3 regions of the Shewanella sp. 3_MG-2023 genome follow, and region 3 is predicted to be linked to each of the others. Evidence: predicted binding sites of a transcription regulator. Region 3 holds the regulator's gene; each other region holds the start of a gene.

Region 1 (4,833 bases), on a different contig from region 3:
GATGAACAGCCTAGAGGCCAATGCCACAGAAATTCAGATTGTGACTGGCGAAGATGAACACGGCATTAATATTGATGTGATTGATAACGGTAAGGGTTTATCAAAAGAGATGCAGCAACAAGTATTGGAGCCTTTTTTTACCACTAAAAGCCAAGGGACAGGCCTAGGCTTAGCGGTAGTGCAAACCGTGGTGAGAAATCATGGCGGCAGATTACAGGTGACATCGCAGCCGCACAAAGGCAGCTTAATTCGACTATCATTTCCTATGGCTAAAGACACGGAACAAGCCAAAAAAATAGTGGAGGGATCCCATGAGTGAAGCCAAGTTACTGTTAGTTGAAGATGATGCTGCGCTGCGTGAAGCCTTACTTGATACCTTGATGTTAGCCCAATATGACTGCGTTGATGTGGGCTCTGCAGAAGAGGCCATTATTGCCATGAAAACCACGACGTTTGATATGGTTATCAGTGATGTGCAAATGGAAGGTATTGGCGGGCTAGGGCTATTAAACTATTTACAGCAAAACCATAGTAAAGTCCCCATTTTATTAATGACCGCTTTTGCCACCATTGACAGTGCGGTTAGCGCCATAAAACTTGGTGCGGCGGATTATCTGGCTAAACCTTTTGCGCCTGAAGTGTTGTTAAATCAGGTATCTCGCTACTTACCCCTTAAACAAAATTTAGGTCAACCTGTGGTCGCCGATGACAAAAGCTTGGCGCTACTGAATATTGCCCAGCGGGTGGCAAGCTCTGATGCCTCAGTGATGATCATGGGGCCAAGTGGATCGGGCAAAGAAGTGCTAGCACGTTATATTCATCAAAACAGCCCTCGAGCAGAAAAACCTTTTATCGCCATTAATTGCGCAGCAATACCTGAAAATATGCTTGAAGCCACCTTATTTGGCTATGAAAAAGGCGCTTTTACAGGCGCTTATCAGGCATGCCCTGGAAAATTTGAACAGGCTCAAGGCGGCACCATATTGCTTGATGAAATTTCTGAGATGGAGCTAGGGCTGCAAGCCAAATTGTTGCGAGTACTGCAAGAGCGTGAAGTTGAGCGTTTAGGTGGCCGTAAAACCATAGCCCTTGATGTGAGGGTACTTGCCACTTCAAACCGTGATTTAAAGTCCATGGCAACATCGGGCGCATTTCGAGAAGATTTATATTACCGCATTAATGTATTTCCACTAACCTGGCCGGCATTAAACCAACGACCGGCTGATATTTTACCCTTAGCAAGGCACTTGCTGGTTAAGCATGCTAAGGCATTTAATGTCTCACCAGTGCCAGAGTTAGATGAGATAGCTTGTCGTCGTTTATTGGCTTATCGCTGGCCAGGTAATGTCCGTGAGCTGGATAATGTTATTCAGCGCACCTTGATACTGAATAATGGCGAGGAGATAACTGGCGCGGATATTATTCTTGAAGCTGAAGATGTTACTTTGAGCCCCAATGAGCAACCCGTGGCCGCTGCTGAAACGGATGGGCTTGGGGGCGAACTGCAGGCTCAAGAGCATGTGATTATTTTGGAAACCTTAAATCTATGTAATGGTAGCCGTAAAGACGTAGCTGAGAAGCTGGGAATTAGCGCCAGAACATTGCGCTATAAAATGGCTAAAATGCGTGACTTGGGTATTCAAGTCCCTGCTTAAATATCGACGTTTAGTTCATTTTTATACTTAACTCTAAATTCTAAAATATTAGCTTAACCGCTTTGATGTTACTAAAGCGGTTCTATTTTGTGTGTTTTTCACCCTTTCAAGTTGTTTTTAAGCTCTTTTCATGGGCTTAAGTGTATTTAAGCTATTGTTGGCATCCTACTTGCTAATTCTATTGTAACTGTTTTTAAGTCGTCAAATATCCGACGAATGGAGTTTACAATGCAGATTAGTTCAAATCCTTTTTTACAAGAAATGCAATCCTTAAAGGGTGAGATTTCGCCTAATCTTGGCTTACCTATTCAAGCGGATATGATTCAAAAAGTCGGTAATACTTCTGGTGCTGACTTTGGCCAATTGTTATCTCAAGCGGTTGGTGGCGTGGCTGATTTACAATCAAACTCAGCTAATTTAGCCACCCGATTAGAGATGGGCGATAGCACTGTGACCTTATCTGATACCGTGATTGCCCGTGAAAAAGCCGGGGTTGCATTTGAAGCAACGGTGCAAGTGAGAAACAAACTTGTAGAAGCGTATAAAGAAATTATGAGTATGCCTGTTTAGGCTTTTGTTAATAGTATTGTTGTTGATATTCTGGTATTGAAGTAGGTAAATATTGTGAGCACAGATCTAGTATTAGATTCAGATAAAGTCGATAGCACAGGGATTCAGCAGGAAAATAAACCTGGCTTGAAAAGCTCGTTTGGTAGTGCTGACTTTATGCGTCAAATCACTATGATATTGGCTTTAGCTGTATGTCTTGTGCTGGCAGTATTTATGATTATTTGGGCGCAAGAGCCTGAATATAGGCCGTTAGGGCAAATGGAAACTGCTGAAATGATCCAAGTATTGGACGTTTTAGATAAGAATAAAATTGCCTATAAAATCTCCGGCGATGTAGTCAGTATTCCTGAAAACAAATATCAAAATGTCAAACTGCTGCTGGGCCGTGCAGGCGTTGAAGCCAGTAGTCAACCAACCGATTATTTAAGCCAAGACAGCGGTTTTGGTGTTAGTCAGCGCATGGAGCAAGCCCGCCTTAAACAAAGCCAAGAAGTTAATTTAGCCAGAGTGGTAGAAGAGCTAAAAAGTATTAGCCGCGCCAAAGTGATATTAGCTATTCCCAAAGAAAATGTGTTTGCCCGTAATAAATCTAAACCTAGCGCTACCGTAGTTGTGAGCGTTCGTCGTGGTAGCCTTGGCCAAGAAGAAATTGACTCTATCGTTGATATTGTCGCCTCAGCAGTACAAGGCTTAGAGCCAAGCCGGGTGACAGTGACCGATTCAAATGGCCGCCTGCTAAATTCAGGTAGCCAAGATGGCGCCTCCTCAAGAGCCCGCCGCGAGCTTGAATTAGTGCAGCATCAAGAAGCAGAATATCGTAACAAAATCGATTCGATATTAATGCCTATTCTAGGCCCTGAAAACTTCACTTCTCAAGTGGATGTCAACATGGACTTCACCGCGATTGAGCAAACCGCGAAACGATTTTCGCCTGATTTACCCGCTGTACGCAGTGAAATGACCATAGAGCGTAATTCAAGCGGTCAATCAATGGGTGGCATTCCTGGGGCATTAACCAATCAGCCTCCTATGGATTCAGATATTCCACAAGAAGCAGGCGCAGAGCAAACTACAGCGGTTAATGGCAATAGCCATCGAGAAGCAACCCGTAATTTTGAACTTGATACCACCATCAGCCATACCCGCCAGCAAGTGGGTGTGGTGCGCAGAGTCAGTGTGTCGGTGGCCATTGATTATAAACCGGGACCAGCTGATGAAAGTGGCATAGTGACCCGCATTCCGCGCACCGAACAAGAGCTAACCAATATTCGTCGCTTACTTGAAGGGGCGATGGGCTTTACCAGTCAACGTGGTGATAGCTTAGAAGTGGTCACAGTACCGTTTATGAACCAGCTTATTGAAGAGCTGCCCGCCGCTGAAATGTGGGAGCAGCCTTGGTTTTGGCGCGCGGTGAGATTGGTGTTAGGGGCGTTTTTAGTCTTAGTGCTGATTTTGTTTGTGATTCGCCCTATGTTAAATCGTTTGTTTAATAACGACGAAGTCGAGATGCCCGAAGAGCCGCGCTTAGGTCATGAATTGGCTGAGATTGAAGATCAGTATGCCGCCGATACCTTGGGTATGCTCAATAGCCAACAAGCAGATTATAGCTATGCCGATGATGGCTCGATTCAAATACCAAACCTGCATAAAGATGATGATATGATTAAGTCGATTAGGGCATTAGTGGCTAATGAACCTGAACTTTCTACCCAAGTAATTAAGAGTTGGTTACAAGAAGATGGCAAATAATACCCTGGCAGCACCCGTAGGCGAACAGGCTAGTCTTGAAGAGCTGAGTGGCATTGATAAAACTGCTATTTTGTTACTGAGCTTAAGTGAAGCAGATGCCGCCTCAATCTTAAAGCACTTAGAGCCAAAACAAGTGCAAAAAGTCGGTATGGCCATGGCCGCCATGCAAGACTTTGGTCAAGAGAAAGTCATTGGGGTGCATAAGCTGTTTTTGGAAGAGATTCAGAAGTTTTCTTCCATTGGTTTTAACAGTGAAGAGTTTGTCCGCAAAGCATTAACTGCGGCCCTAGGTGAAGACAAAGCCGGTAATTTGATTGAACAAATTATTATGGGCAGTGGCGCTAAAGGCTTAGATTCGCTTAAGTGGATGGATGCACGCCAAGTGGCGACCATTATTCAAAACGAGCATCCACAAATCCAAACTATTGTTTTATCTTATTTAGAACCTGATCAAGCGGCTGAAATCTTCAGTCAGTTCCCTGAAAATACCCGTTTAGATTTAATGATGCGCATTGCTAACTTAGAAGAAGTTCAACCAGCAGCTTTGCAAGAATTAAACGACATCATGGAAAAACAATTTGCCGGACAAGGCGGCGCACAAGCTGCGAAAATGGGCGGCTTGAAAGCGGCGGCCAATATCATGAACTTCCTTGATACGGGTGTTGAAGGCCAGATCATGGAAACCATGCGTGAATCTGATGAAGAAATGGCGCAGCAAATTCAAGATCTGATGTTTGTGTTTGAAAACTTAATTGATGTAGATGATCGCGGTATTCAAGCTTTGCTGCGTGAAGTTCAACAAGATGTGCTAATGAAAGCATTAAAAGGTGCTGATGATCAGTTATCTGACAAAATTATT
Region 2 (4,833 bases), on a different contig from region 3:
CGCTTAAAGGCATTGATTCACGTATTCTTCGTGCACAAGTGCCAGGTGGCATGTTAACTAACATGGAAAACCAGCTCAAAGAGCAGGGCGCTGCAGATAAAATGGATGAGGTGTTAGAAGAGATCCCTCGTGTGCGTGAAGATCTTGGCTTTTTGCCATTGGTTACACCAACCTCGCAAATTGTCGGCACCCAGTCAGTGATTAATGTCTTAATGGGCGAGCGTTATAAAACCTTAGCTAAAGAAACCGAAGGTGTACTGAAAGGCGAATACGGTGCAACGCCGGCTCCGGTTAATGCCGAGCTGCAAGCACGGGTATTAAATGGCGCAGAGGCTATTACTTGTCGCCCTGCAGATTTAATTGAACCTGAATTAGATAAGCTTCGCAGCGAGCTTGCTGACATCGCTAAGAAAGACGGTATTACATTAGCCGCAGAAACTGATGATGATGTAATGACCTATGCCCTATTTAATCAAATTGGTCTTAAGTTCCTGACTAATCGCGGTAACCCTGATGCCTTTGAGCCAGTGCCAAGTGCTGATGATATGGCCGTGCCTGCGGCTAAAGCTGAAAAAGGCGCTGAAACCTACACTGTTAATGTGCAAGGACAAAGCTTTGTGGTTGAGGTAAGCGAAGGAGGCGATATCAGCCAGATCGTGCCGACATCAGCAGCACCTGCTGCCGTTGCTCCAACTGTTGCTGCTGCACCTGTGAGCGATGAAGTGAAAGCCACCATGAATGCACCGCTGTCGGGTAATATTTTTAAAGTATTGGTAAACGATGGCGATCACGTCAATGAAGGTGATGTGGTGTTAATCCTTGAAGCAATGAAAATGGAAACTGAAGTGCGCGCAGCAATAACAGGTTTCATCAAAAATATTTCAGTTAAGCAAGGTGATGCCGTTTCGGTTGGTTCACCATTGTTAGCATTAGCGTAGGAGATAGCATGGAAGGATTACTGGCCTTTTGGTCTGAGACAGGCATTGCTAACTTCGCTCTTGATCAATTATTTATGATGGCAATAGGCGGTTTATTACTGTATCTCGCAATAGCAAAAGGCTTCGAGCCATTACTATTATTGCCTATTGGGTTTGGTGCCATACTGGCGAATATTCCAAATGCGGGTTTCACTGAAGAAGGCGGCTTACTTTGGTACGCCTACCATGTGGGCATTGAGACCGGCATATTTCCATTACTGATTTTCATGGGCGTGGGGGCATTAACCGATTTTGGTGCATTAATCGCTAACCCAAAAACCTTATTGTTGGGCGCTGCAGCCCAATTCGGGATATTTGCGACTTTATTAGGTGCAATTGCTCTTAATGTGGTGCCGGGTTTTGAGTTCAGCATGACTGACGCCGCAGCCATTGCGATTATTGGTGGTGCAGATGGTCCAACTGCGATTTTCTTAGCCTCAAAACTAGCCCCTGATTTATTAGGTGCGATTGCTGTTGCAGCTTATTCATACATGGCATTAGTGCCGTTAATTCAGCCGCCAATTATGCGTCTATTAACCAATGAGTCAGAGCGTAGCATCAAAATGGAGCAGCTACGTGAAGTCAGTAAGAAAGAGAAAATTATCTTTCCCTTGATGGTTGTCGGTCTAACGATTTTGTTCCTACCAGCGGCGTCGCCTTTAGTGGGCATGTTCTGTTTAGGTAACTTAATGCGTGAGTCTGGCGTGGTTGATAGACTATCTTCTACCGCGCAAAACGAGCTTATCAATATTGTGACTATCTTTTTAGGTTTAGCTGTAGGCTCTAAATTACAGGCAGAACAGTTCTTACGCATTGAAACCTTGGGTATTCTTATTTTAGGTGCCGTGGCATTTAGTATTGGTACTGCTTCAGGGGTATTAATGGCGAAGTTCATGTCTAAGCTATCTGGTGGCAAAGTTAACCCATTGATTGGCGCAGCAGGAGTTTCTGCAGTGCCGATGGCGGCGCGCGTTGTTAACAAGGTAGGTCTTGAAGCTAATAACCAAAACTTCTTGCTGATGCATGCTATGGGGCCAAACGTGGCTGGTGTATTAGGTAGTGCTGTTGCTGCAGGTGTACTACTTGCGGTATTAGGCTAACCAGAGTTGTTTCAACAAGAGTAACCATCAGCTAATGCGTCTCAATTAGCTTAAGTTAGTAATTCAGATTAGTTACTCGCATTAGTTACTAAATAAAAGCCACTTAATCACCAGATTAAGTGGCTTTTTATATCGGTAGCTCAATTTCATTTGCTTATCTATCGCTTTAGTTATCGACACAGCCATGACTTAATCATTTACTCTGCGACTAACACAATCACATACACAATCACATACGCAATCACCTACACAGTCAGCAACTAAACCCCAAGTTCCGGTGCTAGTCTAAAGTTAAATGCTGCCCAAAAAAGTGCAACAGTATTTTATCTTGCACCGTTACGGACGCTTAGGGGCAATAGGTTTTTCAGTTGCAAACACATTTAATCATTTATAACAGTGGTTTACATTTGTGGCATGGTTACTGAATGGACTATGACAACAATACTCGTCATTGAGACTATTTATTGGTTTAATCTGCAGTTTGTTGAATATTTATGCAGAGCGACAAGATGGAACACATTAACGATAAAGCAAAGGCGCTTTAATTATTCCTTAGGGATAATTAAAGCGCCTTTTTGTTTTAAGTCATTTTAAACTTAAAAGGGATAAACGATGAACTGGAAAACGTCTTTTAAACAGCTTGCGGTCGCGCTAAGTATTGGTGCAGCGATGCAAGTTAATGTTGCCACTGCAGAAGTAGGCTTTCCTGAAAAAGAAGAGCTGACATTTGGTTTTATTAAACTGACCGATATGGCGCCTATCGCTATCGCTTATGAAAATGGTTATTTCGAAGAAGAAGGCTTATACGTCACCATCGAAGCTCAAGCTAACTGGAAAGTGTTACTGGACGGCGTGATTGATGGCCGCTTAGATGGGGCGCATATGCTAGCAGGTCAGCCTATTGCAGCCACGATTGGTTATGGTACCAAAGCCCATATCATTACGCCTTTTTCAATGGATTTAAATGGTAATGCTATTACTGTATCCAATGATATTTGGGCGCAAATGAAGCCTAACATCGCTAAAAATGCTGATGGTAAACCGGTTCATCCCATTAAAGCAGACTCGCTCAAACCTGTGGTAGATAAATATAACGAGCAAGGTAAGCCCTTTAAAATGGGCATGGTATTTCCAGTCTCTACCCACAACTATGAACTACGTTATTGGTTAGCCGCTGGTGGTATTCACCCCGGTTTTTATGCGCCTCACAAAGGTGATACTTCAGGACAACTTGACGCTGAAGCTTACTTATCTGTTACGCCGCCACCACAAATGCCATCAACCCTTGAAGCTGGCACCATCTATGGCTACTGCGTTGGTGAGCCTTGGAACCAACAAGCGGTATTTAAAGGCATCGGGGTGCCAGTGGTTACCGATTATGAAATTTGGAAAGATAACCCTGAAAAAGTATTTGGTATTACTGCAGAATTTGCTGAAAAGTATCCAAACACCACTATTCGCTTAACTAGAGCATTAATTAAAGCGGCTAAATGGTTAGACGAAAACAACAATGCTAACCGCCCAGCAGCTGTGAAAATCTTATCTCAATCTAACTATGTTGGCGCTGATTACGATGTGATTGCCAATAGCATGACGGGCACCTTTGAATATGAGAAAGGTGATAAGCGCGCGGTGCCTGATTTCAACGTGTTCTTTCGTTATAACGCAACCTACCCATATTACTCAGATGCGATTTGGTACTTAACCCAAATGCGTCGTTGGGGACAGATTTCAGATGATAAGCCTGATACTTGGTACAAAGAGATAGCTGCCAAGGTTTACCGTCCAGATATCTATGCAAAAGCGGCGCAATCGTTAATTGATGATAAAAGTATTGATGCCAAACATTTCCCTGACTTTGCTACTGAAACGGGCTTTAAAAAGCCGCAGCAACATTTTATTGATGACATTGTGTATGACGGTAGTGCACCGAATGCCTATATCAACAAGTTCAGTATCGGATTAAAACAAGGCGACAAACTGTAAGCCTGAGCTTAAGTACTTTATCTCGAGTTTTATGTCGAGTTTGATTCAGATTTTATGCAAGTAAGAGCTATCGAAGTGAGGATAGACCTATGACAACCATTGCAAGATTAGCGCAGAGACTCCCTATGGATAAGTCGGCTGTAACTTCGTTGTTAGCCAAATCAGCGGCAATGAGCAAAGCATTATTATTACCGCTCATCGGTATTACCGTGTTTTTGGTTATTTGGTCAATTACAGCCAATAATATTAATACATCCCTAGGTAAGTTTCCTGGTCCTGTGGCTGTTATAGGTCAGTTCGATGGGCTTTACCAAGAGCATAATGCCGAGCGAGAAAAGGCGGCGGCTTTTTATGAGCGCCAACAAGTTCGCAATAATGCAAGGCTGGCTGCCGATCCCAGTTATCAAGCGAAAACCAGAACGTATACCGGTAAGGAAACCTTCTTCGATCAGATAGTGACCTCACTTATCACGGTTATGTCTGGGTTTATACTAGCCGCCATTATTGCTATCCCCATGGGGATCTGGATGGGGTTAAGTAAAACCGTTAATGCAGCGGTTAATCCGATAGTGCAAATATTCAAACCTGTGTCACCACTGGCATGGCTGCCTTTGGTGACCATGGTGGTGAGCGCGTTATATGTGTCACCAGATCCTATGTTCTCCAAATCATTTATCAATTCTATGTTGACCGTCACCCTCTGTAGTTTGTGGCCCATGGTCATTAATACCTCAATAGGGGTGGCATCCATTGATTCTGACTTACTCAAT
Region 3 (4,833 bases):
CCCAGGTATTTTAGCCGCGCAAGCATTACAGATTATGGAAGAAAAAAGTATTAACGGTTTAATTGTCGTAGACGAGAACCAACGCCCAGTCGGCGCACTTAACATGCTCGATATGGTTAAAGCTGGAGTCATTTAACATGTCATTACACGAAACACTGCACCAAGGTTTTTACGGCCCAATCTCTGATGATGTTTGGCAAAAAGCCAAAAAAATTAAGCTGCTTATTTGCGATGTCGATGGGGTATTTTCCGATGGCCGTATTTATTTAAGTAATGCAGGGGAAGAGTTAAAAGCATTTCATACCCGTGATGGTTATGGCATTCGCTCTATTTTAACCAGTAATATTCATGTTGCTGTGATAACCGGGCGTAAATCTGCCATTGTGGAAAATAGAATGACCGCTTTAGGTGTCACTCATATTTATCAAGGTGTTGATGATAAACTAGTGCCTTACCAAAGCCTGTTAGATACCTATGGCGTTAGCCCAGATGAAGTCGCCTATATTGGTGATGACATGGTTGACTTACCTGTGATGAAACAGGTTGGCCTTGCAGTTTGTGTGGCTGATGGCCATCCTTATGTTAAACAACATTGCCATATGACCACCACCATTAACGGCGGAAATGGCGCATTACGTGAACTCACCGATTTGCTATTACTTAGCCAAGATAAGTTTGAAAATGCCCACGGAATGAGTATATGAGCCGAGTGACCTTCGCTATTATCGGATTTTTTGGCGCAGCCTTAGTCCTTTATTGGCAAGTACAAGTTAAACGTAGTCAGATGGAGGCAAGTAAATTGCCAGCCCCTGCTCGCCCTGATTTTATCGCCAATGACTTACGCACCACTGAATTTAATGAGCAAGGTTTAGTGCAAAGCCGAGTCTCAGCGAAATACATGGAGCACTTTCAGCAAAGTAATGAAACCATGTTTACTGAGCCTGTCTACCTTATTTATCCTGAAAATGGTGAAGCCGAATGGCAATTAAGCGCAGATTTAGGCAAGCTGAATAATGAAACAGGCAAAGTAGTTTTAGAAAATAATGTTATTATTGATGCAATAAACATCGACGAGCCATTACAATCTTTGACAACCACCATGTTGGCACTCGATATGAACACCATGATTTTGACCTCAGATAGACAAATTTTTGTTACTGGGTCAGATTTTAATATACAAGGTTTAGGCCTGTATGCTGATTTAAATGCTCAAGAACTTGAACTTTTAAGTCAAGTAGAAGGAACGTATGAAGCAAAGTAAACTTTTGATTGCCTCACTACTCAGTGTAGTCAGTATTGCCAGCGCCTATGCAAAAGAAGGCGATTTACAGCAAGAGCTTAAAGTCGCAGCTGTGAGCCAAAAAGCTGACATAAAAAACAATCAGGTCATCTTCTATGGCCCAGTTAATGTGACTCAAGGGTCGATTAACATTAATGCCGACGAATTACGCGCATTTGGCACCGAAAGCGGCACCCAAAAAACCATGGTTGCCACAGGTAACCCTGCGACATTTTCCCAAGAGTTAGATGATGGCCGTATTGGTACTGCCAGTGCCGATGAAATTAAATATGAGCTTGCCACTAGCATTTTAACCTTAACGGGTAATGCTAAATTGGACCAAGCTGGCAGCCAGGTTACTGGTAACCTAATTAGCTACAACATTGAAAAGCAGCAGTTAATTGCTGAAAGCACCGGTACTGGTGAAGATCGGGTTATCACTATTTTTCAACCAGAAAGTCACCCAGACTTGATTGATTCTGAAAAGAAAAAAGATGAGCAACCACATTTACCAGACAGCGCTAAACCCGGTGATGATACGCCACCAGCTATAATTGAAAACAACAATTTATCTGCTGTAGAGGCTGTGAACTCAACTGAAACACCCGAAGTAACTGAATCACTTAACGCTGAGGCGCAGGCGACATTGTCAGCCCCAGCAGCTGAGCAAAATGACTAATGACCCAAATTACGTTAACCGCTGAAAATCTCGCTAAGAGTTATAAAAGTCGCCAGGTAGTAAAAGATGTCAGCCTGACGGTAAAAACCGGCCAAATTGTTGGCTTACTTGGCCCTAATGGCGCGGGTAAAACCACCACCTTTTATATGGTCGTAGGCCTAGTCAAAAGTGATAAGGGCCGCATTCTGATCGATGAAGATGATTTAACCGCAGATCCAATGCATTTGCGCGCCCGAAAAGGCATTGGCTACTTACCTCAAGAAGCCAGTATTTTTCGTAAGCTCACAGTACACGATAATATAATGGCAGTGCTTCAAACTCGCAAAAGCTTATCAAATGAGCAGCGCATTGAAGAACTGGAACATTTATTAGAAGAATTTAACATAACTCATATCCGTGATAGCCAAGGTATGGCGTTATCGGGAGGCGAGCGTCGCCGAGTTGAAATTGCACGCGCATTAGCGGCAAATCCTAAGTTTATTTTATTAGATGAACCTTTTGCAGGGGTAGATCCTATCTCAGTAATCGACATCAAGAAAATTATTCAACAACTTAAAAGCCGTGGTTTAGGGGTGCTAATTACCGACCATAATGTCCGTGAAACACTTGATGTGTGTGAGCGAGCATATATTGTGAGTCACGGAAACTTGATTGCTGAAGGAACACCTGCTGAGATCTTAGTCAATCAGCAAGTTAGGTCGGTATACTTAGGTGAACAATTCAAGCTATAGTTAGCACTATTCAGTTTTTAGTATGGCATTCGCGGCCAACAACAAACCTTAATCTAGTCTATTTTTCTAGGATCATAAACTAGCGCCCACACTGTTCGTCGCGATGATGTAATTCAATTAGGGACAAGCGGTACATGAAAGCCTCACTCCAACTCAAAATGGGTCAACACTTAACCATGACCCCACAGTTGCAACAAGCGATTCGCTTATTGCAACTTTCCTCATTGGAGCTACAGCAAGAAATTCAACAAGCACTTGATTCAAACCCGCTATTAGAGCTTGAAGACGAATTCACTAAAGCCAAAGAGCCCGTAAAAGAAAACGCCCTGCAAACTGACACCGATTTTAGTGATAATAGCCAAGTCACCATAGAAAAAGACACCTCAACGGTTGATACCACTGAATCGCTCACTAAAGATTCTATGCCTGAAGAACTCCCTATGGATACCACATGGGATGAGGTGTATACCGCCTCGCCGACTTCTGGCTCTGGCGCAGTATCGAGCGGTAATGATATGCCGTTTCAAGGCGAAACCAGTGAAGGCTTGTATGAGCATCTTGAATGGCAAAAAAACCTCACTCCCTTTTCTGAAAATGACTTAGTGATTGCAACCGCCATTATTGATGCCATTGATGAGCGCGGTTACCTCACCCAGAGCGTTGAAGACATTTTGCAATCCTTAGGCACTGACGATATCGAACTCGATGAAGTTGAAGCTGTACTTAAACGGGTACAACACTTCGATCCCGTCGGCATTGCAGCGCGAGATTTAAGTGAGTGTCTATTAATTCAATTAGGCCAATACCCTAATGAAATTCCTTGCATAGATAATGTTAAGTTACTGATTAAAGATCATCTTGATTTAATCGCCGGTCGTGACTTTAGGTTACTGATGCGTAAAACCAAGCTTAAAGAAGATGATTTACGTGAAGCCATTGAATTTATTCAAACGCTCAATCCACGTCCAGGCTTGCAAATTACCCCCATTAAAGATGAGTACGTCATTCCTGATGTTACTGTACTTAAAAAGAATGGTCGCTGGGTGGTCGAGCTAAATCCCGATAACATGCCTAAAATTGGCGTTAATCAGCAATATGCAGCTATGGCCAAAGGCGGTTCAAGCCAAGCTGACAGCCAATTTATTCGTGGTCATTTACAAGAAGCTAAATGGTTTATCAAAAGCATCGATAGCCGTAATGAAACCTTACTAAAAGTGGCTAACTGTATCGTACAATTTCAGCAAGGTTTCTTTGAGTTCGGTGAAGAAGCCATGAAGCCGATGGTGCTCAATGATATTGCTGAAGCGGTTGAAATGCACGAGTCGACCATTTCACGGGTCACGACCCAAAAATACATGCATACCCCCCGTGGACTTTTTGAACTTAAATATTTTTTCTCAAGCCATGTAAGTACCGATGATGGTGGAGAATGCTCTTCTACAGCAATTCGCGCATTTATTAAAAAGCTCGTAGCTGCAGAAAACCCGAAAAAGCCTCTTAGTGATAGTAAAATGGCGACACTATTGGCTGAACAAGGGATTAACGTTGCTCGACGTACGATAGCCAAATATCGAGAGGCAATGCTCATCCCTCCCTCAAACCAACGCAAAAGCTTATAACTTTTGTTATTGGAGGATGACCTATGCAAATTAACCTGACTGGAAACCATATTGAAATAACTCAATCTTTACGGGAATACGTGCAAACAAAATTTTCAAAGCTTGAACGACACTTCGAACAGATCAATAATGTTCACGTTGTGCTCGATGTTCAAAAGCTACAACAGATTGCCGAAGCCAAACTGCACCTAAAAGGCGGTGAAGTGTTTGCTGTATCGCGTAACGCTGATATGTATGTGGCAATAGACGCCCTGATAGATAAGCTAGACCGTCAGGTAATTAAACATAAAGAGAAACTCACTAAGCATTAACGATGGAACTTCGTACCATCCTGCAGCCGGCGTGCACTACCTGTGCCACTCCGGGCAGTAAGAAAAAGGTACTGGAATTAATCAGCAATTTAATGGCTGCCCAGTACCCAACCCTTTCTTCACAGGCTATTTTTGAAAGTCTAATAGCGCGTGAAAAAATGGGCAGTACAGGTATAGGAAATGGCATAGCAATTCCACATGGGCGCTTAGATAA

Evidence for each region. The regulator sigma-54, encoded in region 3, starts transcription at its own class of promoters, with help from an activator protein. The targets are predictions, from matches to a motif close to GTTGGCACGNNNNTNGNNT.
Region 1: the regulator sigma-54 is predicted to act here: its motif matches at 1,812-1,830, upstream of fliE (flagellar hook-basal body complex protein FliE).
Region 2: the regulator sigma-54 is predicted to act here: its motif matches at 2,486-2,504, upstream of Q4591_RS13535 (CmpA/NrtA family ABC transporter substrate-binding protein).

What each region holds. Positions count from the first base shown of each region.
Region 1 covers NZ_JAUOSH010000006.1:99,097-103,929, reverse strand. Annotated here, with positions in the region: gene Q4591_RS05180 (PAS domain-containing sensor histidine kinase) at 1-319, shown strand, start outside; gene Q4591_RS05175 (sigma-54 dependent transcriptional regulator) at 312-1,655, shown strand; gene fliE (flagellar hook-basal body complex protein FliE) at 1,884-2,225, shown strand; gene fliF (flagellar basal-body MS-ring/collar protein FliF) at 2,280-3,974, shown strand; gene fliG (flagellar motor switch protein FliG) at 3,964-4,833, shown strand, end outside.
Region 2 covers NZ_JAUOSH010000022.1:86,105-90,937, reverse strand. Annotated here, with positions in the region: gene oadA (sodium-extruding oxaloacetate decarboxylase subunit alpha) at 1-938, shown strand, start outside; gene Q4591_RS13540 (sodium ion-translocating decarboxylase subunit beta) at 947-2,077, shown strand; gene Q4591_RS13535 (CmpA/NrtA family ABC transporter substrate-binding protein) at 2,747-4,063, shown strand; gene Q4591_RS13530 (ABC transporter permease) at 4,234-4,833, shown strand, end outside.
Region 3 covers NZ_JAUOSH010000027.1:51,938-56,770, forward strand. Annotated here, with positions in the region: gene Q4591_RS15200 (KpsF/GutQ family sugar-phosphate isomerase) at 1-136, shown strand, start outside; gene kdsC (3-deoxy-manno-octulosonate-8-phosphatase KdsC) at 138-704, shown strand; gene lptC (LPS export ABC transporter periplasmic protein LptC) at 701-1,261, shown strand; gene lptA (lipopolysaccharide transport periplasmic protein LptA) at 1,248-1,958, shown strand; gene lptB (LPS export ABC transporter ATP-binding protein) at 1,958-2,689, shown strand; gene Q4591_RS15225 (RNA polymerase factor sigma-54) at 2,824-4,308, shown strand; gene hpf (ribosome hibernation promoting factor) at 4,332-4,619, shown strand; gene ptsN (PTS IIA-like nitrogen regulatory protein PtsN) at 4,622-4,833, shown strand, end outside.